DNA from 3 places in the Paenibacillus sp. GYB004 genome. Region 2 is predicted to be linked to each of the others. Evidence: riboswitches for the same ligand, from Rfam matches in the RefSeq annotation. Region 2 holds a riboswitch; each other region holds the start of a gene.
What was found. A riboswitch is a leader RNA that binds a small molecule or an ion and turns the genes downstream of it on or off. The one in region 2 is predicted to bind cyclic di-AMP.
Positions count from the first base shown of each region.

Region 1: it holds a riboswitch for cyclic di-AMP, as region 2 does, so the genes downstream of both, gdhA (NADP-specific glutamate dehydrogenase) here and PV433_RS24965 (potassium channel family protein) in region 2, are expected to answer to the same signal.
Region 3: it holds a riboswitch for cyclic di-AMP, as region 2 does, so the genes downstream of both, PV433_RS17455 (C40 family peptidase) here and PV433_RS24965 (potassium channel family protein) in region 2, are expected to answer to the same signal.

Region 1 covers NZ_JARBDB010000057.1:120,449-130,848, reverse strand. The annotation lists gene PV433_RS23895 (LLM class flavin-dependent oxidoreductase) at 380-1,387, opposite strand; gene PV433_RS23890 (DsbA family oxidoreductase) at 1,412-2,149, opposite strand; gene PV433_RS23885 (AraC family transcriptional regulator) at 2,614-3,453, shown strand; gene PV433_RS23880 (hypothetical protein) at 3,566-4,414, shown strand; gene PV433_RS23875 (FAD-dependent oxidoreductase) at 4,392-6,272, shown strand; gene PV433_RS23870 (ABC transporter substrate-binding protein) at 7,271-8,617, opposite strand; cyclic di-AMP (ydaO/yuaA leader) riboswitch at 9,041-9,211, shown strand; gene gdhA (NADP-specific glutamate dehydrogenase) at 9,536-10,400, shown strand, end outside.
Region 2 covers NZ_JARBDB010000057.1:402,400-412,799, forward strand. The annotation lists gene PV433_RS24955 (universal stress protein) at 1-239, shown strand, start outside; gene PV433_RS24960 (TrkH family potassium uptake protein) at 373-1,728, opposite strand; cyclic di-AMP (ydaO/yuaA leader) riboswitch at 1,981-2,131, shown strand; gene PV433_RS24965 (potassium channel family protein) at 2,265-2,927, shown strand; gene PV433_RS24970 (potassium transporter TrkG) at 3,053-3,727, shown strand; gene PV433_RS24975 (DUF421 domain-containing protein) at 3,895-4,470, shown strand; gene PV433_RS24980 (sugar phosphate isomerase/epimerase family protein) at 4,605-5,480, opposite strand; gene PV433_RS24985 (DUF6528 family protein) at 5,522-6,406, opposite strand; gene PV433_RS24990 (hypothetical protein) at 6,407-8,056, opposite strand; gene PV433_RS24995 (carbohydrate ABC transporter permease) at 8,136-9,014, opposite strand; gene PV433_RS25000 (ABC transporter permease) at 9,058-9,981, opposite strand; gene PV433_RS25005 (response regulator transcription factor) at 10,227-10,400, opposite strand, start outside.
Region 3 covers NZ_JARBDB010000040.1:286,579-296,978, forward strand. The annotation lists gene PV433_RS17445 (alpha-E domain-containing protein) at 1-1,110, opposite strand, end outside; gene PV433_RS17450 (circularly permuted type 2 ATP-grasp protein) at 1,104-2,564, opposite strand; gene PV433_RS17455 (C40 family peptidase) at 2,764-3,237, opposite strand; cyclic di-AMP (ydaO/yuaA leader) riboswitch at 3,240-3,372, opposite strand; gene PV433_RS17460 (phosphotransferase enzyme family protein) at 3,602-4,663, opposite strand; gene PV433_RS17465 (hypothetical protein) at 4,920-5,180, opposite strand; gene PV433_RS17470 (NADH:flavin oxidoreductase/NADH oxidase) at 5,264-6,289, opposite strand; gene PV433_RS17475 (thioredoxin family protein) at 6,628-6,948, opposite strand; gene PV433_RS17480 (winged helix DNA-binding domain-containing protein) at 6,956-8,101, opposite strand; gene PV433_RS17485 (hypothetical protein) at 8,323-8,829, opposite strand; gene PV433_RS17490 (YciI family protein) at 9,065-9,334, shown strand; gene PV433_RS17495 (DUF2087 domain-containing protein) at 9,435-10,034, opposite strand; gene PV433_RS17500 (alpha/beta hydrolase family protein) at 10,229-10,400, opposite strand, start outside.

The DNA of each region.
Region 1 (10,400 bases), 280 kb from region 2:
AGCCGTTATTCGAAGCCCGTCGGCCGGATTTGCATATTTTTGTGAAAATAAGAGCCCCTATCATCCTCTATTTCAAAAATTTTACCGGATTCGAGCAAATTAAGAGTCCCAAAAAACTCTTACTGTGATCGATCGACGACCGTCGCGTCATGCGGCGAAACAACGTCATTTGCAATTTTTGCGCCCCATTTAGACCGATTTTCCTCGAAAAAGGACCTCAGCCTCCACTTTGCTGTGGAAGTTGAAGTCCTTACGTTTGAAAACGGACGTTCACCTGTCATGTGAACACTTTAGGGAGAACCCCTTTCACATCGCCCGCTGCAGCCGGCCTGCTACGAAGACAATCCAATCCGAATCTCTACACGCGAGCCGGTACGCGCTACAAAGTCAATCCGAACGCCTCCGCGACTAGCCGGTATGAAGCGATGCGCGCTTCCATGCTGTGGACCGGCGTGTTGATCATCAGTTCGTCCGCGCCGTACCGCTCGCGCATCTCCAGCAGTTGGCGCTTCACCTTGTCCGGCGTGCCGATAATCCGTTTCTGCCGGTACTGGTTAATCCGCATATAGTCGTATTCGGTGTACGGATAGTGCAAAGCCGTTTCCACAGATGGAAGGCTCGTCTGATTGATGCCTTTCTCCAGCCGGAGAAAGAACAAGTCGGAGCTGGTGGCGAGCAGGTTCGCTTCCTCTTCCGTATCTGCACAGACGACGAGTGTCGCGACCATGGAATGCGGCCGGTCGTTCAGCACAGAAGGCTGGAACTGGGCTCTGTAGATCCGCATCGCCTCCTCACCGCCGGGCGTGCCGAAAAATTGCGCGAAAGCGTAAGCCGCGCCTTGGCTGGCGGCGATTTTGGCGCTTTCGTCGCTGGAGCCGAGCAGCCACATCTCGGGCGTATCGGAGATGACCGGCGACACCGGCAGGCCGGCGAACGGATGGTCCGGCGGCAGCGAATCGTAGAAATAACCGACGAGATCTGCGACCTGCTGCGGATATTTGCGAATATCCACGGTTTTGTCCTCCTGGAGAGCCCGGGTGGCCAGCGGATAACCGCCGGGGGCGCGGCCAAGGCCGAGATCGATCCGTCCGGGATGCAGGGCGACGAGCAGCCGGAAGTTCTCGGCGACCTTATAGGCGCTGTAGTGGGGAAGCATAACGCCGCCGGAGCCTACGCGGATGTGCGACGTAGCCGACGCTAGATGGGCGATCAGCACTTCCGGGCTGGAGAAGGAAAGCATCGGCGAAGCGTGATGCTCCGACACCCAGAACCGCGAATAGCCTAGCCGTTCGGTCTCCTGGGCGAGCTTCGTCGTCTCGCTTAATGCATCGTACGCGGTCCGGCCTTCGCATACGTGGGATTGGTCCAGGACGCTTAGCTTCGTCATGGGGCATCCGCCTTCCGTGTCGGTTTAGTCGTTACTTCCAGGTTTCTCAACCTTCGGCTCCGGCGATACGCCGCAGAAGCCGTCCTCGCATATCCCTTCCGCACCTTCGTTCATGAGGATGATCGGGTTTTCTTCGCTCCACGCTTTATCCAGCGCTTCGGCGAACACCTCGCTCGGCTGAGCTCCGGATACGCCGTATTTCCGGTTGATGACATAAAAAGGGACGCCGCGTACGCCTAGAGCCTGTGCTTCCTGCTCGTCAGCACGCACTTCCTGCGAGCCGGTATGGCCCGCCAGCACCTCGGCCGTTTCGGCCGGATCGAGGCCGACTTCGGCGGCGAGAGCGACCAGCGTCTCCCGGTCACCGAGATGTTTGGACTCTGTAAAATACGCATGGAACAACCGTTCGGACATCTCCTGTCCGAGTCCGCGCTGTTTGGCATATTGCGTGAGGCGGTGGGCGTCGAACGTGTTCGTCAGCACCATCGTATCGAAGCGGAAGTCGAGCCCGACGGACCGGGCTTGTTCGCCTACATTGGCATTCATCGCGATCGCCTGGTCGCGGCTCATCCCGTATTTGGAGGAAAGCATCGTATGAATATCAGTGTCGATATCGCGTTTGGCGTTGGGATCGAGTTCGAAGCTTTTGTACACGACTTCGATCTCGCCGCGGTGAGGGAACGACTCCAGGGCGGCTTCAAACTTTCTTTTGCCGATATAACAGAACGGACAAGCGTAATCCGACCATATTTCCACTTTCATCCTAATCGCACCTTTCCGAATAAAATGTACTTACGAAGCTCCCGAACGTCCCTTTAGCGACGCGACCGGATTGGGGCTCCACTGGCGGCCATTAGTTGTGCCCATTATATAAGCTTTCGTCCGCCCGGGCAAGCTCGTCGCCCTCCGTCCATTTGGAATGCCGGATGCTGCACGGCTGCGAGCAGATATGCCTCTTTGCCGATGACCCGGGGCTGGTACGGATAACGAATGAAGAACCAGTTCCAGTTGAGGTGAACCGCTAACTTGCTTGCTCTGCGGATTGCCGTCCACTCTCAAGGTATAGGGTGCGTGCCGGGTTCGCGGTATGGAGGAAAAGTAAAAAATATGGAGAAATATTGGATAGAAGATCTTTCAAACATTAATCCATATATTCCGATTAATCCTCCATTTTATGTGAGTGGAGAAGCGAATATAATCAATTTACGGAACAGGGGGGATTCGTTATGGACAACACTTTCTTCTCGCGTTTTCACCCCCGGGTAATCGATGTGCTTTTGCGTGATCACCGGTTCTGGTTTCAGCTCGGGAAACCGACCCGGACGATTACATTTGAATCCACGGTCATACGGAATTTCATGTTCGTCGTTCGGGGATCGGGGATGTTGTCTGCGAACGGGGCGGAGTATCCGCTCACTGTCGGTTCCGTGTTTTATTTTCCATATCGCAGCAAAGTCCGGATTTCTTATACTTCCGAGGAGCCGATGCAGTTTTATTCCGTTCATTACGATTACAAGCTGATCGAGTGGGACGGGGGCTCGGTGATCTGTTCAGACCCGCAGGAAAGCCATATGCCGATTCCGATTGTGACCCAGACGACCGATATCGAGAGCTTCTCCAGATCCATGCGGCAGTTGTACGAACAGTGGCACGGAAAAGCGGCGGATTACGAATGGCAGTCGCGGCTGATGTTCTTAAGTCTCGTGAACGAAGTGCGCAGGCTGTACTTGCAAAGAAACGAAGGCGATCTGGTCCGCCGCGCCATCAACAAAAGCATGGACTACATCCGGAGCCGCTACACAGAGCCGCTGGAAAGGGAGGAACTGGCGGAGGTCGCTTCGCTGTCCATGAGCTATTTCTCGATTATGTTCAAAAAAGTGGCGGGCTGCACGCCGACGCAGTACATTACGAAGGTCAGACTGGACAAAGCGAAGCAGCTGCTGCAAAGCAGCGAGTTGACGGTGTCGGAAGTTGCCCGGCAGGTCGGTTTTCAGGACCCGCTATATTTTGCCAGAGTATTCGCTCAGCATGCGGGCATGCCTCCCCGGGAGTACAGAAAAGGCTGACGGACCGGGCGGAGCGGGCTTATCTCCGGCTGCCAGCCGATCACAATGAACAAGCAGGACGAATGTACTTTTGCAACGGATTCTACCGCAGTTTTGAAAAGGAGGGTTATCGGTGGACCGCACAGATTGCTCTTTACTGATTTGCGGCGCAACGTTCGCCGGCCTCGGCGCGGCGGCAGCCGCTAGGGAAGCGGGGCGTAACGTCGTCGTCGTCGAGCGTTCGGCCTCGGTCGGGCGCGAGTTTATCGAAGCAATGAATCCGGGGAGCGGCTGGAGAGATCCGGATACGGACTTCGGGCGAAATTTGAAGAGGGAGTGGCTCCGGCGCAACGTGATGGAAGAGGGCGGACCGGCCCACCTGCCGGCGCTGCATCCGCTGTTATGCCATCTTATTAAGCAATCCGGGCTGCAGGTGAGGTTTCTTACCGAGATCGTCGGAGTGAAGGAACGGGACGGACAATACGAGGTCATGCTGCACGACGCTTCCGGCTGCACTCCGTTACTTGTCCGCGAGATTGCAGATACGACATCGGAACGTCTTACCGTTCCGGGCCGGCTCACCGTACCGCCGCGCAAACGGCTGAACGCTTATCTTCATCATCCCGATCCGTCCGGCGCGAGCATCCCCGCTCCCTTCGACGACAGGATGTCGGTCGTCCGGGGAAGGTTTTCATCCGAAATGATTGTAAAAGTAGAGGTCGATCCGGGCGACAGCTGGCTGCAAGCGAGACAATATCTGCACCAGTACTGGCGGGCAAGGCCGGAGGAGTGGGCGTCATGGACGATCGCCTCCGTAGCCGGATGCTTCGAGTCGGACGTTCCAACAGGCCTGTCCCGGCTCGGAGCGGGGTGGAGCTGGCAACCCTCGGAAGCGTATTCAAACCCGCTCGCCGCGATCGACCGTGGCTACGATATGTACCGGAAGGGGGAGGTGGCCCATGATGCGGCAAAAGCCAACTAACAGCGACATAAACCATAATGCTCCGGATTCCGGAACGGCGCCGGAAGCCTATGATGTGATCGTCGTCGGATTGGGGACGGCCGGGGCGATTGCGGCCATTGCGGCTGCAAGGAAAGGCCTCCGCGTCCTTGGCATTGACCGGCATACCTGTATGGGCGGGGCCGGGACGGCGGGCGGCGTGCTCGGGTATTATTTCGGCAAGCGGGGCGGTTTATTCGAAGAAATTGACGCTAAAGTGCAGCATACGGAAAAAAGTGTATACACGCCGTCCTATGGAGTCGGGGCGGAAGGCAAACAATATGTGCTCGAACAGGAAGCCGTCCTGGCCGGTGCAGTGATCCGTTACGATACGACTGTGACCGGGGTGCTGACGGAAGGACGGACCGTGACCGGACTGCACTGTTTCTCTCCCGAACTCGGTTCCCGCACGGTGATGAGCAAGGTAGTCATCGACGGCACGGGCAATGCGGACGTATGCCGGCTGGCCGGCTGCGAACTGCAGGGCGGACGTGCGTTCGACGATCAGCCGCAGCCGTTTTCCAACGCTTTGTTCAAGCTGGACGGGAACCGCGTACGCGCTTATTATACGGATTCCGGCTATGTCTTTCCGGAAGATCCGCACAGCATGTCTGCCGCGATAGTCGATTCCGCCCTGCTGTCCACTCATCTTATGGACCGTTACGACAACGGGACGACGTACATGCGGATCGCTCCGCAGCTTGGGGTTCGCGAGAGCCGGTTTATCGTCGGAGAAGAGCAGGTGACGCTGGAGCGGTTTTTGCGGGAGGATTATTCTCGGGAACCGCTGTTTATGGCTTATTCCAATCTCGATAACCATAGCAAGGACGTTGCTTTCGAGAGTGAGCTGCAGCGGGATTGGACGGTAGCCGCGAGTTTGTGGGGACTGAAATTTACGGTTCCAATTCCGCTCGGAGCGCTAATCCCGAAAGGGTATGACGGCTTGCTCGCCACGGGGCGCTGTATCGCTCTGGATCACGATATGGCTTCGCTCGTCCGGATGAAGCGGGATATGCAGAAAAGCGGAGAAGCTGCGGCATACGCCGCTTACCTGGCGATTACCGGCGGAGTTCCGCTGCGGGACGTTCCGTATCCCGAGCTTGCGCGGCTGCTGCGGGAAGCGGGCTGCCTGGAGGAAGGCGATAAGGTGTATTTTGAGCACCGGGTCGCCCAAGCGGACGCGGCTCATTCTCCGATACGCTGGCTGGAGGACCCCGCGGACATCCGCGAAGCGCTCTCCGGCGTGAAGCCCGGCGTTGCGATCTGGTCGGCGAAGCGGCTCGGGGAGACGATCCGGGGGCACCTGCTCCAATGGATCGGCCCGGCTGGGCCGGAGCATCTGCGCAGGCATAGCGCGATGGCGCTGGCGCTGATGGGGGCGCGCGAAGCGGCGCCGATCTTGCGGGAGATGGTTCGGGAGCGGGACCCGTTCGTGCCGCAGACGAGTCTGAAATACAATCAGGCTCGCGGATACGCAGCCGTGTATTTGCTCGGCCGGCTGGCCGACAAGGAGGCCGTCCCCTTGTTGCTGGATTTGTTGAAGTCCAGGGAAGGGTTTGCGTTTATCGATGGAAATAAAGAATTTTTGTCCGATGAAGCGGACTTGCGCTTTCAATATGTGTCCTATGCGCTGATGGCGCTGACTGCGATCGGAAACCGCCACGAGGAGAATCGTCCGGCGATCGCGGAGGCGTTCGGGCGATTCGAGCGGGAGCTCGACGGAACGCTGGTCATTTCCTTCAAAGGAAGCTCGGAAATCCGCAACGTCATGGACGATAAAATCCGGAGGCTGATCGACCGGACGATTCGCGGTTGGCAAAGCCCGGCCGCAGTTTTGTAAGATCAGATGTACAGTTCTTTACCCGCAGGTGGTTGTTCATCTGCACATAGACGCCCGATCCGCAAGGATAGTAGGGCGTCTTTGCTTTGCGACAAGGGGGAGCGGGGAGTTAAGTAGTTGGTGGTCGAAGAGAGCTGTCTCCGAATTTCCGGGATTGGGGGGAGGGTACCGGGCAGCAGGCAGCAACGGACGGATGCGGTTTCTTGATTCTTATGTTGGATGGAGGTTTAGCGGCGGCTTCTATGTATACGGTCAGGATAAGGTTGGACAGCCGACATGTGACCGGGCGTTTGCGAGCCGGGAGTCGCGCGCTGTACGAAAATCAGGTTTACGGTATAAGGTCGTGGAGTAGTGGAGCAGTAGAGGTGGTTGATGGGGCGGAGTGGAGGTAGCGGTGAAGGTAGCTGATGGGGGCGGAGTTGAGGTAACAGGGGTGGGGACAGCTTGCGATTGACTTGTGACGGGTCTGTTGCTCCTTGTATAAAAAGAATAACGGAAGTTTCATTTCCGTTATTCCGGCGAGGAGGCGCTCCGGCTGTCAATAGCGGAAGTTTTGTTTCCGTTATTATGGATTTCGGTGCACGATTATCCGGTTTTCCCCCGAAATAACGGAACAATTATTTCCGTTATCATCGGTTTTTAGCTTGGATTGTACAAATAACGGAAACGATATTTCCGCTGATTACTATAAACCGACCAACCGGAAGAGCCAACCGAACAGCAAACCCAAACAAACCAACCGAACCGATCAACCGGAAATGCCAACTGAACAGCTAACCCGACTGACCAACAACCGAACCGACCGACCAAACGGCAAACCCGTACAAAACCAACAGAACAAACCAACCGGCTGGACAGGCCAACCCAACTGAATCTTCGGTCAAACAAACCTGACCGACCAAACGACCCGACCAACCTACGGACACCCCACCCGAATAACCCCCAGACCCCAAAAAGCCACCGCCCGGGGATCACGGCTCCCAGGCGGTGGCTTATCGTTACTTGCTTTTCGCTTCGCTGATCGCTTTGTTGATCTTCTCCTCCGCTTGCCGCAGCATCGTGTTCACGTCAGTACCCGAATTGATCATATCGCCGAATTCCTTGTTAAGAATCGAGTTGGCGTTGACGAGCGGGGCAAGCTTGGTGTTTGCGGGCGGCATGGTAGCGAACTTGTTGTGGAACATAACCTTGAAGTTTTTCCCTTTGGACTTGCTCTCTTCCCCTAACGCGGCGCGAATCGTCTCGTTTTTCAGAATGGGAGGACGGCCTTCCTTGCTGCTCATCAGTTGGACTTCGTCGGAGAGAAGCTGGGTGACGGCGAGAAACGCTTGCTCCGCCTTTTTGTTCGCGTTGCTGATAAAATAATAAATCGTGTTCGCCTGGAACCCGACGTCCGGCTTATCGGCGAAAGTCGGGGCCGCCACCAGATCCCAGTTGAGGTCCTTGTCGTTTTCGAATCGTCCATAGCCGGACATCGGGGCTACGACCATTGCGATGTTTTTGTTTTTGTAGAACGAGTCCAGCTCGGCGTCCCCGTTAAAGGCTCCCTCCGGCTTATTGTCGATGATGTCATAGATCCCTTTGTACGTGCGGAAGAGCTTTTGGAATTCAGCCGTGTTGACGGACGCTTTGTCGCTTTTCGGATCGATAAAAGGCAGGGAGAGTTGATTTTCCGTGATCATATTGCCGGAAAATAGCGACATTCCGCGATAACGGATTCCGTCGACCGTACGTGTCATTTGGGCGGCCAGCTTGGTCGCTTCGTCCCAGGTCATCCCGCTTTTTGGATACGCCACCCCGAATTTATCAAAAATGTCTTTATTGTAAAACAGGACGACCGTGTTCGTATATTTCGGCAAGCCGTACAGAGCACCGTTATCCGAAGCGTTGCGTAACGAATCCAGCGTGGACGGCTCGATGCGCGACAGGTCGTACTTATGCTTTTGGATCAGCTCCGTAAGATCGTATTGAAGCTGGAAAGGGATGACGTTGCTGTTCATTCCGCTGATCGAGGTCAGAATAATGTCCGGCGCGCTTCCGCTCGCCACGAGATCGCTGATCTTGGCCTGTGCTCCGCCGATCACATAGGTCAGTTTGACATTCGGATATTTGGCTTGCACCGGAGCCTCGATGGTCCGCTTGAATTCTTCTTGGGTGACCGAGGGAACTACGGAGTAAATGCTCAGCTCGACCGGTGCGGCCATCACGGAGGAATCGGGCTGCCCGGACGCAGCGGAAGGTTGGCCGGAATCGCCGCCGCCTGCACACGCCGGCAGCAGTGCCAGACACACAGCGGCTGTCATCCATGGAACGGTTCGAATCGAATGGATCATGTTTCGGATCATCGTAAACATTCCCCCTGGTTCTGGATAAGTTAATATCTAGGAAAGCCCTTACCTGCAAGCAACTTTAATTATATGTAAGCGATACCAATAGTAAATGGAGTAAAAAAAGAATACATGGATAATTAGTTATCCGGACTTTTTCTCGAACAGGAATCCATGTTTTTGAATGTATCTCCATAATCAGGGCTTGATCTGCGGGGAGCGAAACGTTTCATATCCGGGGTCCTGGTGTAAATATTGTCATATCACCTCGAAGGAAGCGATCCGGAGATTGCGTCAGCGCGCGCCAGAGATCGGAAGATTACTTCGTCTGAAATCGTTGCCGACGGTACCGGAAGGTCGCTGGGCCGGCGATACCGGCGAATGCTTCGCTTTACAGTCCCGCGAACGAGGAGTATGATACCTAACAAGATAGCAATCCGTAGTCTGTTATCGCTGAATTCTGTTTCATTCAGAAGCGGGGGAACCAACGAAGCTATGGTCCGATGTGCCGGAGCTTCACGGGGTGAATCGTTTTGTTAGATGGACAAAGCGTAGGGCGACTTCAGCGCCCGAATCCGTCAGCTAACCTCGCAAGCGTATTGGAGAGACTGCCGTTAACGCGTTTCTGATCATGGCCGTGACGTCATGTTAGAGCCGCGGGAAGGGTCCTCCTTCCTGCGGCTCTTTTTGTCGTGATTGCGGAGGGGCATCACCGCATTCGGACTCTGATCGGGCGTTCGGACTTGCGTTTATCGTCCGTTTTGAGGGATACCGCTTTCCCTTATATCAATCCGGCATGAAGATGATCTAAATCACGTATTGTTTATGCCGCACCTTGCATAATAAGATACATGTAATGGAAACCGACGCCACAAGTTTAATCATATAGGGAGTCCGGATTCATACAAGCGCGAGGAGGAATTGGAAGTGGCAGTTATGGAAAAAGAGCTGGACAACGTTGCGGCAGCGCGCCAATACGTTCAAGACGTGTATGAGACGGTTATTCGCAGAAACCCGAGTGAAAGCGAATTTCATCAGGCGGTAAAAGAGATCGTGGATTCTCTTGTGCCTGTATTCGCCAAACATCCGAAATATATGAAGGCTGGCATCTTGGAGCGTATCGTCGAGCCGGAACGGGTTATTTCCTTCCGCGTGCCATGGGTGGACGATCAAGGCAAAGTGCAAGTAAACCGCGGCTTCCGCGTTCAGTTCAACAGCGCGATCGGTCCTTACAAAGGCGGCTTGCGGTTCCATCCGTCCGTTAACGCCAGCATTATCAAGTTTCTCGGATTCGAGCAAATCTTCAAAAACTCGCTAACCGGACAGCCGATCGGCGGCGGTAAAGGCGGTTCGGACTTCGATCCGAAAGGCAAATCCGACAATGAAATTATGCGCTTCACGCAAAGCTTCATGACCGAGCTGTACAAATATATCGGTCCCGACGAAGACGTGCCGGCCGGAGATATCGGCGTAGGCGCGAGAGAAATCGGATTTATGTTCGGACAATACAAGCGGATTCGCGGCGGCCATGAAGCGGGCGTCCTGACCGGCAAAAGCATCGCGTACGGCGGCAGCTTGACCCGGACCGAAGCGACAGGCTTCGGCGCCGTCTACTTCGTAGACGAGATGCTGAAGTCGATCGGCGAGAGCTTCGAAGGAAGCACGGTAGTCGTATCGGGCTCCGGCAACGTATCGATCTATGCGATCCAAAAAGCGCAGCAATTCGGCGCCAAAGTCGTAGCTTGCAGTGACTCCAACGGCTATATTTACGATCCGAACGGCATTGATCTGGAGACGGTAA
Region 2 (10,400 bases):
GCGAGAGGCAAAAACAAGACGAGGACTATGAAGCAGGAGTTAAAGCCTATCTTGTAAGAGACGGGAACCGCTTATTACTGCGGTTGAATTCCCTTGTTCCTGAGAAGATCGAAGGCGTCTTTTACCGAAGTGTTCATACAGACTTCAACACTGGCGTTTTTAAGGCAGATGATGGCGGAATGAAATATCTTATATGTGATGGTATCGCATCTACTATCGATACAAAGCCCTCACCTTAACAAGGTGAGAGCTTTTTTGACCTTACCATTACGGGCTAACCTGCCTGAACGATTTATCATTCTCGCGGACTTCCGGGCCCGTTGACCCGGAGCTCCATGCTTTGGAGAGAGGCTTCCCGAAAAGGGGATCTCTCTAGCCAATAAGCACCTTCTCCTCAAGATAACGGAATTTCTCCCGACTTTGCTTTTGCGACAAAGCAAATGCCAGCGTCAATGGCCCGAGCCTGCCGATAAACATGGTCAGGATGATGATCAGCTTGCCGAGCGCGGAAAGCTCCGGTGTCAATCCCATGGATAAGCCCACTGTGCCGAAGGCCGATGTGACTTCAAACAGAACTTCCATAAAATCCTTCTGCAGGCTATGTTCGGTTAACGTAAGCAAAAAGGTGGCCGCGATGACTACGCCAACTGATATCACCATGACAGCTAAGGCACGCATAATAATCGATTGCGGAATTCTTCGATGCATGATTTGAACATCCCGCTTCCCTGTCACAATGCTGATTAACGTGAGCAGCAGAACGACAAAGGTAGTTGTCTTGATCCCTCCCCCGGTTGATCCGGAAGAAGCCCCAATGAACATCAGGAAAATCATAAAAAATTGAGAAGCCGTCATCATCGATGCGATATCGATGGTGTTAAATCCTGCCGTTCTCGTCACTACCCCCTGAAAAAATCCTGCCCACATTTTTTCAGATCCTGTCAATGCACCGAACGTGTCGGGATTAAATGATTCAATAGTTGTGATTACAAGAAAGCCTCCCGCACATAAAATCGCAGAAGTGGATAACACGATTTTGGAGTGAAGAGATAATTTGCGCCAGCTCCGATTTTTCCAAAGATCAAGGATGACGGTAAACCCCAGACCGCCCATGATGAATAACAGCGGAATTACGATATTAATCAGCGGATCTCCTACATATCGGCTCAAACTATCTGACCACAAGCCAAATCCCGCATTATTGAAAGATGAAACGGAGTGAAAGATACCGTAATAAAGCGCGGTTATAAAGTCCATATCGCCCATCCAGCGAATCGTTAAAATAATGGCACCGAACGCTTCAATAACAAGAGCTGCCGCAAAAATACCAATCGTCAGCTTTACGACTCCCTGTGTAGACAGCGCATTCGTCGATTGCTGAATAAGCAGCCGGTCCTTCAAACTTATTTTTTTGCCCAAGACGACCGCTACCAGCACGCTGTATGTCATAAATCCGAGTCCGCCGATCTGAATCAGACACATAATAACAATTTGCCCAAACAAAGAGTAGGCTGTCCCTGTATCTACAACAACTAATCCTGTAACGCATACGGCTGACGTCGAAGTAAAAAGCGCGTCCAACCAACTGATACTGCTGCCGGATGCAGAAGAGACGGGCAAAGCTAGCAAAATCGCCCCCAACAAGATCGGAATGGCAAAACTTAAGAGAATGACTCGTGATGACGTGAAATGAATAAGTGCTGTGGATCTGAATGGATGTACAGCCATAACCATCATCCCCTTTCCCAAGCTCTGCTCAAATAAACTGAAACCGGTTAAGCTTTATCTTCGTATTATTACCTGAAAGTACCGTTGCATTCAACCCTAAAGCCGCCTCGCATCCGAAGCATTTTTATCCCCATAGCTCAAACAAGGAGGGACGGCGCGGAATTATAACTCTATGCGGGCAATCGATAATGGATGATCCGGGTCACCTGTTTACTTTCGAAATGAACTGCTTTATGATAGGGTACAACAACTTCATATTCATCGCTTAATCCTTAATGAAGGAGCGGGGGAACCAACGAAGCGTTTTTCGCTTCAGGGGTAAATTCTTTCATTTGCAGAAAGAACGGGGACTCTCAGACCCGAATCCGACAGCTAACCTCGTAGGCGTCATGAGAGAGAACATGAATGCGTCTTTGGTTTGTCCTGCCCTCACATTCCGAAGCTTGGCAGCAGAATTTCTCTGCTCCAAGCTTTTTTTTGTTCTTTCCCAGAAAAACCGTCATACGGATCAATTTCTTTAGAAGGATGTGCAGGACATGAAAAAACAGTTTATTGTGATTGGCTTGGGCCGATTTGGGTCGAGCCTGGTGCGTACTTTGATTCAAAATGGTCACGAAGTGCTCGCCGTTGATAAAGATGAGCAACTTGTTCAGGACATAGCCGGCATAGCAACCCATGCCGTTCAAGCCGATTGTACAGATGAAGGGGTGCTGAAAGAGCTTGGAGCGCGGAACTTTACTCATGCCATCGTGGCTATTGGCGATGATTTGCAAGCGAGCATTTTAACAACCTTATTGCTTAAAGAATTGAATATACCCCAAATAACAACCAAAGCCAAAAATGAAATGCATGGCCAGGTCCTATCTAAAATAGGCGCAGATCATATTGTGTATCCGGAACGAGACATGGCTGCTCGTCTTGGAAAGCAGCTAAGCTCTGATAATCTGATTGACTACATCGAGTTGTCTCCCGACCACAATTTGGTTGAACTGAAGGCCCCACCTGCGATGAACGGCAAATCTCTACAACAATTAAATATTCGGGCCAAGTACGGGTGTACGATTATGGCGATCAAGAAGGGGGTTCATATCAATATTTCTCCGAAGGCGGAAGATGAAGTGAATACAGGGGATATTCTGGTAATAATCGGAAGCAATTCAGATATTCGAGATCTGGAAGACGACTATGAACAGAAATGAAAAACGTATTCATAGCCGTTCCCTATTTGCTATCCTTGTCTCTATTGTTAACCGGCTAAAGACGCGAACGAGCCCTCCCCAACTCATATTATGTTTTCCGCAAACATTCATGGCGCAGGTTATCGCTGCATGCCAAAGTTGTCTTGCTCGGTTCCGGCATTTTGTTTGCCGCAGGTTTCTGCTTGATTTATTTGCTGGAAAGCTGGAACCCCGCAACCTTCGGTTCCTTGTCTGCTGGGGAGCGGGTATGGGCCTCCTTGTTCCAAGGGGCTACGCCCAGAAGCTCCGGTTTTAATACCATTGACATCGGAAGCATGCTGGCCTCATCACAATTCCTGATCATCATATTAATGTTCATTGGAGCCGCTTCAGGCGGAACCGGCGGGGGCATTAAAATTAATACGGTGTTTGTTCTTGTACTGGCAACCATTAATACGTTCCGCGGCGGCGGGCAAATTCACGCCTTCGAGCGCAAAATCGCAGGCGAGACGGTCATGCGCGCATTGGCTGTTGTAGTCAGTTCCCTTGCCGTTGTGCTTTTGGTCTCCCTTCTGCTGACGGTCTCGGAAGGCATGCTGGAGGAGCACTTTCTGGAGGTACTCTTCGAGGCCACTTCGGCCTTTAGTACAACCGGATTATCCATGGGTCTGACGAGCGATTTGTCTCCGATTGGTAAAATCATCGTGACCATTACCATGTATGCCGGACGACTTGGCCCCCTCACACTGGCCTTTGCCCTAGCTCAAAAAAAGCGTTCATCCAAAATTGGCTACCCCGAGGATCATATTCTGATAGGCTAAACAATAAACAAGAACGGGGCGGGTTTCCGCTCCTTTTTATATTCGCCCCAATATAAGGAGTAGTCCCAGCGTTGCTGCCACCAACCGCCAATGAATCATTAGGATGAATAAATCTAGGCAAAAGTACTTACCCTAATTCTGGATATTCTGGATGGGGAGGTTACACAATGGATATGGCTTGGATTTGGAAATCAGCCTTGTTGGTCATTGCCGGAATGCTGCTTCTTCGTATTGCGGGGAGAAAATCAATTTCTCAGATGAGCGTCGCTACAACTGTAATCATGATCTCAATCGGTACGACCATTGTTCAACCGATTGCCAACCATGAGCTATGGAAAGCAATTGGCTCCGCTGCGATCTTTATTGTCTCTTTGCTGATCATTGAATATTTGCAACTGAAATTTGATTGGTTGGAGAATCTCATAAGCGGTCGTTCTAAAATCATCATCGAAAATGGACAAATCATTTCTAAACATTTACGCTCCCTTCGAATCACAGTGGATCAGTTAGAAATGCGGCTCCGGCAAAATGGAATTTCTAATTTAAGCGATGTCAAATTTGCTACTCTGGAACCCAACGGTCAAGTAGGTTACGAGTTAATGCGGCATGCCAAGCCTGTAACGATTGGAGAATTGGAGCGACTTCTTCATTTAAAATCAGGAATAACAATGGAACAGAGTAACTTATTTCAGGAAACAAAAACAAACCACCATGCGGCCCCAATCGACCCCAAATTGCAGTAAGTACTTCAAGTCAGTCGCATTGGAGTCGACTTGTATCCATATTTGCCTTGCTTTGCCCGAGACATGCAGAAGGCGCAGCTTGTTACAAGCTGCGCCTAGATTCGTTAAATTGCAAAACACCTCAGATCGGCCGATCATCCGGGCGCTCGCTCGGACACGCTCTCTTTCTGGTAATCCGCCAGCAGCTCCTGCCAACAGGCCGCCAGCTCTGTCGGGACCGGCTGGCGAACCTCGAATAGAAACGGGCCGGGGTAACCGTGCTTCGCCAAAGAGCGGAGCACTTCGTTCCAACGGATGACCCCGCGGCCCGGCATCCAGTGACGCTCGTCCACACCATCGTAATCCGACATGTGCACGGCGCCGATTCGAACGCCCAGCCTTCGGATAAACGTCTCCTGAGACTCGAGCAGCATATGGTTTACATCGCAGCAGACAAGCAGCCGCGGATCGGCCGCCGCCAGCTCGCTCATCTCGCTGCTGTCGCGGCCGAGGCACGTGCGCGGCAAGTTTTCGACGGCGATCCGCACGCCGAGCCGTTCCGCCTCGGCGGCAAGCGGCGCCAGCGCAGCCTTGCAAGCGGCCATCCGGGCCGCGCGCTCTTCATCCCGGATAGGTTCGTAGCTGGGATGCAAGATCACGATGCCGATCTCCCATTGCCGGGCGAGCCGCATGAGCCGTACATGACGCAACACGGCTGCCTCACTCTCGCCGTCTCCCGTCGCGGACACATCGAACAGCGGGCCGTAGGGCAGATGGAGCGATCTTATGGCGATGCCGTGCTCTATCGCCTCCCCGATCCAGCGGGTACATTTTGCTTCCTGCACCGGATCGAACATATCGAACGTATCGTTTCGCCATGCAAGCTCGATGCAGCGGATTCCTGCTTGCACTATATCAGCCACATCGACGCGGCCCATATCCCAGTCGTTCAATGAGATGGACGCCCCAATCAGCCAGTCCGCCGGATGAACCACCGCTGCTCCGGACCTTCGCTCCTCCATCGTCCCCATAACCACTCTCATCCTTCCCCGGCACGGTTTACTTGCTGCTCTTACTCGTATTCCGAATTCAGTACACGCATCTTATAGAAGCCGGCTCCGCTGCGGATTTTCACCCGGTCGGGACAATGAAATTCCGCCGTGTCCGTCGTCCATTCGTACGTCCCTCCCGGCTTCGGGACGGTCGAGACCGTCTGGCCTGAAGCCAGGTTGCCTATGCTCTTGACGTCTTCCCGGCTGATCCGCTCCCTGCCCGGGTAATCGGAATCGAAACGGTCCGCGGACTTGACGTATTGGTACACTTGCGTCCCTGTACTGACCCACAGCCGATCGCGGTCGCCGTACACCGGCTGAAGATCGTGTCCGAAGCGGCTCGGCAGCAAGGTCCGGCAAACCGGCCGGACTTCCGGCTTGGCATCGGTGCCTTCGACCCGAAGGCCGACGAGCTCGTCGTCTCCGAGCACCCAAAGCAGTTGAAATCCGGGGTCCCAGTGAACGCCGTGTGCGCCTGCAAACGCATACTCCGCATAGTCGGCACAGGACGGGCCTTGCGACGACGCATAGATCCGGACCCAGCCGCCTGTGCTGGCCGCCACCGCCACATTGCCGTTCGGCAGCAGCTCGGCCGAATGCGGATTGCCTCCGACATGGCAGCCCCACAGCTTGCGGTCCCCTGCGGGAAAGGGGAGCATCGCAGCCAGCCCGAGCGAGTCAGTAACGATCATGGCCTGCTCCCCCAGCCTGGGGTTATTACGCACTTTGACATCCGTCGGGACTCCCCAGTAAGCTTCGAGGCCGTCGAAGCCGTTTGCCGTACACGCCGCCCAGCTCCAGCGCACCGCCTCATCTGAGCTCCAGTCGTCCGCCTCCGGATCAAGCAGTAGGATTCGGCGGGACGCTTGATCGGTCCCCGCCACTAGATTCCCAAGGTTGTCCATTTATTGATCCAGCCCCTGTTTTCGAACTTCTTCATTTACTTCTTTGATCGCCTGTGATAATCCTTTATTTTCGTAACCTTTTACGATCGCTTCCCACATCGCGAGAGGATCTTCCTTGCCAAGCATAACACGGGTCAAATCTTCCGAAGGATTAATGGCGCTCAGCTTCGACTTCGCCGGCGTATACAACTGCTCGACAGCAAAGTTGGTCGGAACCGGCTTAAACGTCTCGATCCGGTGCTTGAGCATCTCCCTCGACAGCTTGGACAGCTTCACGCCATATTGAATGTTGTTCACCTCGTTCTCGACGTATTCCAGCTCCTGGCCCCATGCCGCCAGACCGCCGAACAAGTTGAACGACGGGTACAAGGCGCCGATCGATTTGTACTGCCCCTTCTCGTCCTTCTCGCGGGTAATGACGAACTTGTCGCCTTCTTTTTTGTAATCTTTCCCTTCGATTCCGTACTGCTTATCGATCCGGAACGGGTCTGACAGCAAATAATCGTATATTTGCAAGATCCGGTCCATCTTCTCGTCGTCGACCTTGGAGCTGAAGTAGCTTTCCGACCAGAACGTGACGGCCGTATACCGGTATTGGTTGCCATCTGCAGCCGCCCAAGTAACGGGTATGACTTTGACGATGTCCTCGAAGGCCACATCCTTATTATATTTTTTCCATGCGGCATCCAGCTTGCCGAGCCCGTTCGGTGTCGCCTGCATGGAAATCGCGCCTACTTTGCCCTGGCCGAATTTCTCGATGCCGTCGTTCGTTTTCATAATCGCGAAGTCCGGATCAATCGCTCCTTCCTCGAACATTTGCCGCAGCTGCTTCACCGGCTCCTTCATTTTGTCGGAAGCGTAATACGGGATATATTGACCGTTCTCTTTCACCCAGGAGCCGTTCAGGATGTTCGGGAATGAACCTGCTGCGAGCGCCGACATCATAGACGACGAGCGGAACGTAACGCCAACCGTATCGTTTTTGCCGTTGCCGTCCGGATCGTTTTTGGCGAACGCCTTCAGCATGCTCAAATATTCCTCGTAGGTAGCCGGGTCCTTGATTTTCAGCTTGTCCATCCAGTCTTTGCGGACGATCAGCGATTTCTCCATCGCCCAGGAATCGCTGTCGCGATACGTTTGGCGCGGGATCATATACGTTTTGCCGTCTACCTTGAGCGACTTCGTATCCGGGAGGCTCAACACTTTTTGCACGTTCGGATATTTGCTCAGGTTGTCGGGAAGCGGACGTATAATGCCTTGTTTGATCCAGGAGAAATACGTTTCCGAATTAATAATATCGTGGCTGAATACATCCGGCAGCTCGCTCGAGGCGCTCCACAGCTGGTATTTTTCCTTGTAGTCGGAATAGCTGATCACTTTGTCGACGAAGCGGACGTTAAACTTGTCTTCCATGAATTTCAAGTATTGGTCCGCATCGCGGTTCGTAAAGGCTTGACCGATATTGAAGTACGATACAGATATGTCCAGCTTTTTACTGTTGCTCCCGGCAGCTCCGGCTTGTCCGGTTTGACCGGCCTGTGCGGATGGTTCCGGCTTTACTTCCTGCTGAGCGGTTCCGCAACCTGCGACAACAGCGAGAGCTGCGACGGCGGTTACGGTTGCCGTGCCGATACGTTTGAGTTTCATCATGGATGGTTCCTCCCTTTATGATCAGCTATATATATGTTCAAAACCGCAGAACGTATCTGCTGGTTTTAAAACCGGCCGGTTACTCCTTCACGGCGCCCAATGTAACGCCTGCCGAAAAGTACTTTTGCAAAAATGGATAGACAAGCATGATCGGTACCATCGTAACGATGACGCTGGCCATCTTCAGGCCGTCCGGATACGTCTGCGTCATCTGCGACATCATCGTCGCCCCCATGTCGTCCCGGGCCATTCTCGTTACATCCGCAAGCATATTGCGCAGAAACAGCTGCATCGGATGTTTTTTCGTATCCGTCATGAACAGCATGGCGTTGTACCATTCGTTCCAGCGCGCAACCGCATAAAACAACGTGATGGCGGCCATCATCGGCTTGGTGATCGGAATGACGATGCGAAACAGGATGTAGATGTCGTTGGCGCCGTCCATTTTGGCCGACTCCTCGAGGCTCGGCGGTATGGAGCGGAACTGGTTGATCATCACGATCAAAAAAAAGGTGCTCACGGCGACGGGAAAAATCATCGCGCCGTAGTTGTTGATCAGATGCAAATTTTTAATCGTCAAGTAGTAAGGGATCAGCCCGCCGCTGAACAACATGGTGAACACGATACCCGCCATCATAGCGGTGCGGCCCGGCATACCTTTCTTCGAGAGCGCATAAGCGCCGCAAGTCGTAACCAGCATATTGACGAAAGTCCCCGCCAAAGTGACAATCAGCGAATTGGCTAACGCCCTCCCGACATAACTTCCGTCCAGCAGCGTCTTGTATGAATCCAGCGTGAAGCTGGTCGGGATCAGGTAAAACTGCTGCTTGGCAACCTCGGCCGGATCGGCGAATGAGGTGATGAATACGTTATAAAACGGCAGCACCGTCAAAAGAGCGAGCATCATAAGCAGGCCGTTGACGGCATAATCGGCCCAGCTGCGTTGGCGTTGTCGCATTTGATCCCCCTCCCTCTCCCGTACTTTTGATTGGCATTTCGCTTTAGTATAAACCTTCTTGGCCCATCCGCTTGGCCATCCGGTTCGCCGCGATCAGCAGGACGAAATTAATGACCGACTTGAACAGTCCGACTGCGGTGGACGTGCCATAGCTCTCGCCGATGGAGAATGTCCGCCTGTATACGTAGGTGTCCAGAATGTCCGCTTTCTCATAGACGGCCGGATTGTACAAGTTGAAGATTTGATCGAATCCGCCGCCGCCCGAGCTCATCGTATTGCCGATCTGCAGAATGAACAGGATCACGACCGTGCTGCGCAGCGAAGGCCACGTAATGTGCAGCATCTGCTGCCACCGCCCGGCTCCGTCGATGCTTGCCGCTTCGTACAAGGTCGGATTGATGCCGGCGATCGCCGCCAAGTAAATAATCGTTCCCCAGCCCATGTCTTTCCACAAACTGCTTCCGTACAATAAACCCCGGAACGTATCCGGCTGAACGAGCAAATTCGTCTTCTCCAATCCGAACAGTTCCAGCAGTTGGTTCAACACGCCGAACGATCCGAGAAAATTGACCAGAATGCCGCTGACGATGACCCAGGACAAAAAATGCGGGAACGTATATACGACCTGATAAAATTTTTTCAGCCCCGCCCGGCGCACCTCGTTCAGCAGCAGCGCAACGACGATCGGGACTGGAAACTCGATCAGCAACCTGCCCGCAGCAATGATAATCGTATTGCGGAAGGCGGTCCAGAAATCGTCCAGCCGGAATATTTCCCGGAAGTTGGCCAGACCGACCCATTCGCTTCCCCAGATGCCCTTGGCAAAGTTAAATTCCTTAAATGCAAGCATCAGACCGTAAAGCGGCATGTATTCGAAAAGCACATAAAACACAAGCAGCGGACTGACCAGTACATATAAATATTTGTGTTCCACTACCCGTTTCCATACGCCATTATGCCTGTTCAACCGAACTCTCCCCCCATAGCACAGTGCTTGATTCCTCTACCAATCCAGTATAAGCGCCGTACATCTTGAGCCGTATGAACGATTATTAGATGCTCTATGGACATTTCGAAGATATTGAAGATGTTGCAGCCGATCGGCTTTTGACACAAGTGAAAAACCGCCGAAACCCTGCGATCAGGTTCCGGCGGAACAGACGGGGGCCGCAGCCGGCAGTCCGGACATACGGCATACGGCGAGCATGCCCCTTAGAACCGGTTCCGGTATTCGGTGGGCGTTACTCCCGTATGTTTTTTGAAGAAACGGGCGAAATAAAAATAGTCGTTGTAGCCGGACAACTCGGCAATATCCCCGACAGAAAGCGAGGTAGTCCGAAGCAGTTCACCGGCATATTCCATCCGGATATCGGCAAGGAATTTGGT
Region 3 (10,400 bases), on a different contig from region 2:
CATAGCTTCATAGCGGAAACCGTCGTCCGGACGCAGCGTCCCCGTAACCAGCGCCCCAATCTCGTTGCACAGGTTCTGGAACCGGTCCAGATCACGCTCCAAATCGTGCAGCGGCCATTCATGAATGCGGCTTTGGCCGAACTGCTCGGACAATTGCTCGACTGCGGCGACGAGGGGACCGGTATACAAAGTCACGCCTTCGTCCTCCAGCCGGTACATCGCCTGCACAAAATGATCGACGCAATACCGGATGGAACGCGGGTAAGCCCGGTCGGCCATCAGAAAAGCCAGTACATCCTTCGGATGCATATACGGAGGATATTGCCGCAAAAAGGCGTCGCTGCCGCCCACCAGCTCCAGAGCCGTCAGCCAGTACACATATTGACGCGCAGGAAGCTGCTCCTCCGGCTTCATCGCCTTGGCGCAGACGACATTCAGGATGCGGGCCGTCTTCTCGGCGCGTTCCAGCCATTTGCCGGTTTGCACGAACAGATAAGGCGCGCCGCGCGGCATTAACGACTCGATGACGCCTTGCGTCGTGAACGATCCTACCTTAACCGCCTGCAAAAACGGGTAATAGTCGCGCAGCTCTCCGCCCTCCTCCGCCGCCCTGCGGACATTCCAGTACATGTCGTTCAGCGTCTCCCACAGCTCATGCGGGATCGAATCCCTCGCCGACCGGGCATTGTTCCGCGCATAGGCGATACAACTGGCGATCGAGTTCGGATTGCTCTCCGAAAACGTCAAATAGTGCAAAATCTCACCCGGTACGAGCTCTGAATGGTTGTCCAGGTAGTCGGCGAGCGACGCGTTGATTTCCAGCAGTTCCTCCCAATCGCCGGCCAGATTCAGATCCGCCTCCTGAGGGACGCCCTGAGCAAGTCCATCCGCTCCCGCTCCCGAAAACGAACGGAACGGAGCCCATCTTGCGCCGCTCTCCGTTCCGTCCGCTCGATCCGATCCGGCAGAAGCCGCTCCAGCCGTCCCCTCCCCCTCTTCCCAAGACTCGGGCATCCGGCTTAGCCTCGCGGCTATAATCCGCGCATTGTTCTCCGCCCGCTCGATATTGCGCGCCATCCAATACAACGTATCGGCCACCCGGCTCAGCATACGCGATTTCCCCTCTCGCTCAGCACCCAGGTGTCTTTGCCGCCGCCGCCCTGCGACGAGTTGACGACAAGCGAACCTTCCTTGAGCGCGACCCGGGACAACCCTCCGGGCAGCACATGCGTCCTCTCGCCATGCATCACGAAGACGCGAAGATCGATATGGCAGGGGTACACCCTGTCGTTATGGTACGACGGCGCCCTCGATAGCTTCACGGTCGGCTGGGCGATATATTGTCCGGGGCTGGCCCTGATTTTGACGCGGAACCGTTCGATTTCTTCCTCCGACGCATGCGGGCCGATCAGCATATCGTAGCCTCCGGAAGCTCCCACGTTTTTGACGACCAGCCGGTCGATATGCCGGAATACGTAATCCCGCTGTTCGGGATCGTCCAGCAGATAAGTCGGAACGTTCGGGATAAGCGGTTCCTCGTTCAAGTAATACCGGATCATATCCGGAACGTAGGCGTAGACGCCTTTATGATCCGCCACCCCATTGCCGATCCCGTTCAGAATCGCCACATTTCCGCGGCGAAACGCCTCCAGCAAGCCCGGAACGCCCAGCATCGAATCCGGCCGGAACGCCAGCGGGTCCAGGAAGTCGTCGTCGATTCGCCTGTAGACGATATCGACCCGCTGCAAGCCGCGGATCGTCTTCTCGTAGACGACATGGTCCAGCACGACGAGATCGCGTCCTTCCACCAGCTCGATCCCCATCTGCTGAGCCAGAAACACATGATCGTAATAGGCCGAGTTGTAAGGCCCGGGCGTCAGCAGCACCGCTCTCGGACCGCTCGCGCCGTAATGGCGGAGCGGGGCATGGCTTAACATCGTTTCATGCAGGATGCCGAGCTGGCGGTCCAGCGACAGCACGCTCTGCCGGCGGAACAGCTCCGGGAACGCCTGTCTCATCGCAGAGCGGTTCTGGTACACGTACGAAATCCCGGACGGATTGCGCAAATTATCTTCCAGCACGCGGTATTCGCCGCGCTCGTCGCGGATCAGATCGATGCCGGCCAGAAAGATCCGGCTGCCCTTCGGCGCCCTCGCAGACACGGCCGGACCGGAGTAATACGAAGGATTGCCGGTCACGAGCCGGGACGGGACGATTCCGTCGCGCACGATGTGCTGATCGCCGTACACGTCGTCCAAAAACAGATCCAACGCTGTTACGCGCTGAATCATCCCCCGCTCGATCCGGCTCCACGGACTGGCCGGCACAATGATCGGGATCGGGTCGAAAGGCATCGTCCGCTCCGTCCCGGAGTTGTCGCTATATACGGTAAACGTCACGCCTTGACGTAAAAAACGAAGTTGGGCCGTCTCATGCTTCCGGCGCAGCTCGTCTGCCGACAGCCGGTGCAGCGCCCGGTATACCGCTTCGTAATGAGTTTTCGGAGTACCGCCGGGTTCGAGCATTTCATCATAATAGGTTCCGGTTTCATAAGGCATGAACATCATCTCGGCTCCTCTCGAAATCAGATCGGTTACACCCTTCCATTAACCGTTTCCGCCGGCGTTCAAACAAAGCGGCCCTCCCGCGCATGAAGCCGCACCCCTTTCCGATCCGGATCGGGCAAAGGGGTGAGCATAGAAAAAGCCCGAGGTTCTCAGGCGAGAACGCTCGGGCCGGTTCGATTTTCCTGCGCTTACGGATTCACTGCTTCACATCGCTCATCTTCAGGAACGTGTCCTCGTCCACGACTCTGCGCGCCGTGACATAACGATTCTTGTAGTAGCTGTCGCTCAGCTTGCTGATGCTGACGCCAACCTTGCTGGCCGAATGAGCGAATTCGCCGTCCCCCAAATAGATGCCGGCATGAGAGATTCCTTTACCGTCCGTATTGAAGAACACCAGGTCGCCGATCCGGAGGTCTGCCTTGGCGACTTCCACTCCCATTTTGGCCTGGTCCCTCGAAGTACGCGACAGCTCGATGCCGTACTCGTCGAAGATGTACTGCATGAATCCGGAACAATCGAACCCTTTAATCGTAGTGCCGCCCCATTTGTAAGGGGTCCCTACGACTTCCTCCACCGCTCGATCCAGCTGCGTATCTTCGGCATAAGCCGTACCCGCCGCCGCTACGAACAGCATGGAGCTGAGCAGCATAACAGAACCAATCTTCTTCAAAACCCTGCTCCTTCCAGTGCCTGCGAGGTTAGCTCAGGGTTCGGTTGAAGGTTCCCTATGGTCACTTTGAAGCGAGACCAATTCACCCGGTATGGTTCCCCCGCTTCCCGTAAAGGAATTCGGCAATTATTGTTTAAAACGTGGCGCTTTGCTTACATTCGACTCCATTCGACCAAATCCTGCTAATTTCGCGTACGAAAAAATGACAAACCTGCAAACTCTTCAACGTTCCATTCCGGCTGCATGCACAGGTTCAACCGGTGGCGTGGCGGTATGGAACGATAAGGATAACGGCAACTGCAACAGAAAAAACCGCTCCGGTTTCCCGAAACGGCTTGCTTGTCCATACTAGGCCATACCCGATTTAAAGGTGAAGCGACATACAAGGAATATCCCGCAAGATCGCCTTCGAATTGGCGGAGATCCATTCGCGCTGTCCCGCTGTCGCCTTCTCCGATCCCCATATGTCGAACAAAATGAGGCACAGGTCGAGGCGCCGCTTCTCGACGAACATCGGCAGCTGCTTCAGCCAGCCGGAACCGATTCGCCGCTCCCGTTCATAACCCCGGAGGAAATCGTCCAGAAACCGGCCCGCAAAGTCCGACACCCGGCCCGGATCGGTCTCGGGCTTGTCCCAGCTCGCAAACACCGACGCATAATAAACCGGCATGGCGATATCCTGCAAATAATAATCGTCCCCGCAGTCGTCAAAATCAAAGGCGGTCATCCGGCCCGCTTCGTCCGCGAAAAAGTTGCCATGATGCAAATCGCGATGGCACATTCCGTACCGGCCCCCGTCCTTCGGCAGCCGTTCGACGTCTGCGGCGATTCGAGTATATACACGCGCCAGCGCCTGCTTGACGGCTTCCGGTCCCGCCTCATCGGTTCCTTCCCGGTCCCGGTCCGCAGACGGCGCCTCCTCATCGGAAGGCTCCGGATACACTTCATCGAGCGCCGAGCCAAGCCGGCGGGGAATGCCTTCCGGGGGGGCATAGGTTTCGCTGTGCCGGTGCATCCGCCCGGTCAGCTGTCCCCACTGCTCGAACAGCCGCGGCCCCCACAACGGGTGATCCGCTCCGACATGCCCGCCCGGAGCTTTCTCGAATACGCCCATCAGCAGCGGCTCGGCTTCCGTCTCGGCCGCCTCCATCAAACGTCCGTTCAGCGATTCGACCGGCCTCGCCACCTGAACGCCGTAGTCCGCCAGCCGGAGCATCCAGTCCAGTTCGGCCGCCACGTAGTCCGGCGTCCGCTTCGTGCTTGGGGTAATCCGTATAATAAGCTCGCGGCCGTCCCTCTCCGTCTCGTATACCAGATTTTCAAACCCACCGACGTGCCGGATGCGGTCCGGGTCGAACCCGTAACGTTTCGCAGCTTCATGCAGAAAAAGATTCTCGTACGTTCTATAGCTTGCCGTCGTCACCATATGCCTCCCGATCTATGAACTGAACCGCCACAGCCGACCATGCCCGCTTATGGCGGAGTACCCTCGTAAAATATCAGCGGCCACGGCGTCGCCGCCGTGGCCCGTCTGTTTCGGCTAAGCCGAAATCACCTTTGTAGTCAATTTGCATCACTCCTTTCTGAAGGTTAGCTTTATCATAACCGATCGATCGGCCTTGTTCCATGGAACGTTTCGTTATAACGATTCTGTAAGGCGGCCCCGCCGTCCTTACCCCGCCCTACTCCCGCAAAGCGTCCCGCAGCCTGCTGGACATCGTGCCGGCCTGGGCTACCCGGAGCTTGCGAACCTCCTGCTTCAGCCGTTCGTTCTCGGCCATCAGCTGCGCCGTTCGTTCCCGGTCCGCCGCCTCCCGCCGCTCCGCCTCATCCACGAACTGCAGCAGCCCGCTGCCTTCGCGGCCCGCCTCCTGAAGCAACCGGCGCAAAGCTTCGCGTATCGCCTCGTAATCCGTTTCCGCTACGTTATCGTATTTTTTCATCGTATGATCCTCCAACCTAAAAACATGTCGCTTTTCCATACAAGCACCGTACCCGATCCGGCCGCCTGCTCCGTACGCCCGCTTTAAAACCCGCGCAGGTAAGCTTTCGGCACCGGTGCCGCCTCCTTGCCGGCCGCAGCGCGGATCGCGTGAACGGCCCAGTACGGATTGGACAACATCCCGCGCCCTACCCCGACCAGATCGGCATCGCCGCTGGCAACAACCGAATCGGCCAGCGCCGGCTGATCGAGCATGCCGACTGCGATGACGGGCACGTCCAGCGCCTCCTTGTAGGCCCTAGCGAACGGAACCTGGTAACCCGGATAGTTGCCGGGCCTGCGCTTGCCTGCCGGACCTTCGCCTCCGCTCGACACATGGAAGATGTCCACTCCCGCCTCCTTGTACTTGCGCGCGATGGCGAGCGAATGCTCAAGGTCGTATCCGCCGTCTATATATTCGACAGCCGATATACGGAGCAGCAGCGGCATATCCGGAGGCATCACTTCCTTGACGGCCCGGATAACCTGGACGCCGAACAGCGACAAATCTTGCCCGTACTCGTCCTCTCTGCGGTTGAGCGCCGGCGAGTGGAACTGATGGATCAAATACCCGTGAGCGCCGTGCAGTTCGATCGTATCCATTCCCGCCGCCACCGCTCTGCGCGCCGCATCTCGGAACTTGTGGGCCATCGCTCTCGTCTCTTCCGTCGTTAGCGGACGCGGCGTTTTGGACCCCGGCGCCACCGGGATCGCGGACGGAGCGACCGGCACTTCGGCGTCCTCGGCTTTGCGGCCGGCGTGGGCGATCTGGATGCCGATCTTCGCTCCATGCGCCTGAACCGCGGACACGATGCGGGCGAAAGGAGCGATGTGGTCGTCCGACCATAAACCGAGATCATAATCGCTAATCCGGCCGTCCGGCTCGACGTCGGTCATCTCCACGATAACCAGTCCGGCGCCGCCGACCGCCCTCGACGCATAATGGACGTAATGCCAATCTCCCGGCTTCCCGTCCTTCGTATCAACCGAATATTGGCACATCGGAGGCATCACGATGCGGTTGCGGAGCTGCAAGCCTTTATACGTAAACGGGGTATGCAAACGGTTCATAGAGATCCCTCCAAAACATCTTTTAAGAGGTTGTTCAAAAAGTCCACTTTTGATCACGAAGCCGATCTGGAAGCCTGCTCGACATCGAATATGGAATTCAGCCGGAACTTCCGGTGCTCACGTAGGTCCCACTACGCTCCGCTCCTCATTTCCTAGCTTCATCCCATCTTCTCGGTGCTGAAAACCGGACTTTTTGAACTCGCACTTTAATCGTATTAGCCGGTGCGCATTACCCCACCGGAGCCAATCCCTTTTATTTTACTACTAACAGGCATCCGCTACAAAAAAACGACCCGCTCCTCATTCCCCGGAGGAATGAAGCGGGCCGTATCTTGCATTTACTCCGGCAGCGAGTTCAAATATTCCCGCACCTGATCCGGCGTTTTCGCGAATTTGCTGTGAAGATGGGCGATCTTCTGTCCGCCGCGGTAGACGAGCAGGCTCGGTATGCCGCGCACCTCGTTCTCCTCGGCAATCGGCTGAAACTTCTCGGCATCCATGCTGACCCACGTCTTATCCGAATGCTCGGCGATGATGTCGTCCAGAAACCGGTCCAAATTTTTGCAATCCGGACACCAAGTCGTATAATATTTCACTACAGTCAGCTCGTCCCGGCCCGTCAACTCCCGAAACTGCTCGACGCTTTGAATGTTATCCATCCCAGACTCAACCCCTCATAATAATATCGGTATCGTAAAATGCGGCCAGTCTCGCCGCTTCGTCCTCCAGCCCCGCCCGGACAGCAGGTTTCATCTTCGAAGACGAATCGAACCATTCCACCTTCAGCTCGATCTGGTTCCGGTTTTTCTCCAGCTCCCAGTTGCCGGCCATCCGTCCGTTCACGAGCACAACCGGATAGATCCAGCCCTGATTGCGATAGACGAGCGGCTTGTGCTGCTCGGCCAGCACGTAGTCCGACCGGTGCGACAAGGAAACGGTATACGGGTCGAAATGCGGCAGCAGCCGCACGGTATTGTCCGGAATCGAAGCGGCCCGGATATCCTCCACGGTCGAGCGAAGCGCCCATGCTTCCCGGCCGTCGACCGGAACGGAGACGATATCGCCCTCCAGGCTGCGGAACACTTTTTTCGCTTTGGAAGGGTCGATTCCCCACCAGCGGCCGAAATCTTCGTATAGGGCAGGCCCGAATACGGACAAATAGTGCCGTCCGGCCTCGCGCAGCAGCGCCTCTGCGGACTCGGCCGGCTCGCGCCACTTCGGCAGCCAGCTCTCCGGCCGCACGAACGTCACATTTTGCCCTTGGCTGGGCCCGAAGCAGAGCAGCCCTTCGTGCGCCGCAGGCTTGAGCAGCGCTCCCCAGCCCGATAGCAGCAGCTCCCGGAGCGACTCATGGCCGGTATGTGCGACAATTTCCTCCGCGAGCTGTTCCCGGGTGAGCGGCTCGCTTCCCAGCCGGCTGCGCAGACCGTCGCTTATCGCATCCATCTGCTCCTGTGTCACCCCATGGTGCGCCAGCCAGGACGGTCTGCGGTAAAATGCGGACATGCTTTCCCGTAATCCGCTCAACATTCCCGGCATGGCGTCAGACGGCAGCAGATGAAGCGTTCCCCGCATCGCCCATGTTTTCGCGAGCGTTTTCTCTTCCCATAAAGCGCGTTGTATATGCTCGGGTTGTATGTCGTCGGCACGCGCCCCTATCGCAAGCTCCGCCGCCGACATGACCTGGGCGTGCACACCGCCGATTTTGCGGACCGCGTCCAGCCAGTCTTCCTTGCCTTTCCGGCGAAGAAGCCCCTGCCGTTCGAACCGCCACGCGGCGACTTGCTCCCCAGTCAATCCTTTTGCGGACATATCGATTACCCCATCTTTCCGTGTACCTGCCGGCTTGCGTCAAACCGTACGCCGGAGGCTTCATTTCACTTTCGGTGCAAGTATACCACGCTTATCCGCAGCTCGACAAACTGGGCCTCCGCCCGTACGGATGCCGGTGCCATCCCGGCCGCCGGCCGGGAAGCGGACAAGACGTCCGGCGGCTCCGGTTGCGCCTTTTTCGTATCGTCCGGTCCGCCTGCTCAGTGGCTCAAATCGTCCAAATTGATCAGTTTCCAGTCCGGCGTGCCGTCGCGCGTCAAAAACCATGTGTCCATAAACTGGTCGTTCGGTTTGCGGATATGCTCGCGCGCCGCCCAAATCTCGCTCAGCCGGAAAGTCGGCGAGGCGTTGCGGATCAGCAGCGAGATCGGATAGGACGGATCGTACGACTGCTTCTTCGACTCCTTCCGCTTGATGAGCGCATTGAGCTGCGCGATCAGATGAGCGAGCGACAGCGGACTGGCCGGTCCGCTAGCGCCGTTGTCCGGACGGCCCAGCAGCGCCTTCGCTTCTGCGGCATCATAGAACAGGTGCGTAATCTCCAGACCGAGCTTCGTTCCGCGGGAATCCTGCAGAATCGCGTCCGGCCGGTCGTGCTGGTACAACAGCCGCAGCTTGACAGGGTGGCGTCCGTTGTACAGGCGGATAAATTCCCGGACGGCAGCCCGCTCCAGCATTCGTTTCTCGACATTATGTCTGTTCGTCATTACGGGTCACCTCCCGTGCGATTCTTCGCTTCGTCCTTCTATACTTTTATAGTAACGTTCGATTCCCCGATACACAACCGCAAGCGGAAGCCCTGCATCAGTTGCAGCCCCTTACGGCCTGTCCGCGAAAATATGCCCGCCTCCCTTTTCACCGGACGATTGAAAAGGTACAATGCAAGAGAAGCTTAGACCGGGACGACCTGCCCGGCCCAATTCGAAAGGAGTCCGATCCGTTATGCACTACGTCGCTCTGCTGACGATTATCGATCAAGAATTAAACGCTAAAGTCCGTCCCGCCCATCTTGACTACCTCGACAGACTATACAAGGAAAACAAAGTAGTGATGGCCGGTCCGTTCACGGATAAAAAAGGCGGCATGGTCATCTACCGCGCCGATTCCCCTGAAGAAGCGCGGGCTCTGGCCGAGGCCGATCCGGTCGTAGCGGAAGGCGCCCGTACGCTGGAGCTGCGCGAATGGAATGCGCTTTCGTTCCCGCTTTCCTGAGGCGGGACCCCCTATAGAAAACGCCCGAGCAGGAGGATCTCCTGTCTCAGGCGTTTTTTGGTAGTTGCGCGGTATAGCCGGGACATCATCGCACCTTCCGTTACGACAACGTTTCCCATCTGGCCCACAGTTCCTTCGGGTTGCGCTCGTAGATCTGGTTATCCCGGAACATGTATTGGTGCATGATGAACTCCCGGCGAATCGTCGCATAATCTTCGTGGAACCGGCCGATGTACTCGTTGATTTCTTTCTCCGTGTAGGTGTTCCCCGGCTCCAGCCCGGATACGAGATGCTCGAGCACGATCAGCTTTTTCTTCAATTGGGCGGGAATATGTTTCAGTCTGCCGTCGGCCGTAAAAAAGTTTTTCAGCACCGACTGCTGCAGACGCATCTGAGCCTCATCCACTGCATTCTCCTCCTCTCCTGCGGACTTATCGATCAGTTCGAGGACGGCCGTACTGTGCGCTTGTATAAAATACCGGTTCAGCGAGAAAAAAATCGTATTTTTGTCCCGCCGTTCGTTGATCAAGCCGACCTCGCGCAGCTTCGCCGCATGATGCGTGACGGTCGCCGGCGAAATGCACAGCTTCATGGCAAGCTCCTGACCGTTCCGCTCGCCATCCGCCAGCAGGACAAGCAGCCGGATACGCGTCGGATCGGCCAACGCTTTATGGTAATTGACGATTTTCTCTAATTGCACGGGACCCCTCCGCCCTCCATCAGCAACAATTCGACACAAATCTAATTCGCTATATATCTAATTGTATATTAATCTAATCTCTTTGCATTTTCAAGCTCTTTCGCTCTTCTGGCGCTAACAAAAAAAAGACCGCCCCCTAAAGAGAGGTACAGTCTATCCTATACACGCGAAGCGCAAGGCAGCGCAGCTTACTTTCAGTCCGCCCCTTGCCCGTTCCCGGCCCCCATCAGCCAGCGGTCCAGAAAGGCGTATGCCATATGGCGAATGTCCGGCGGAAAATCATGGTCCTTCACAGTCATAACGGCCTGGAACCGGTCGTCCGCCCCGAGAAACTGATACAGCTTGTAAAGATCCTCCATACATTCG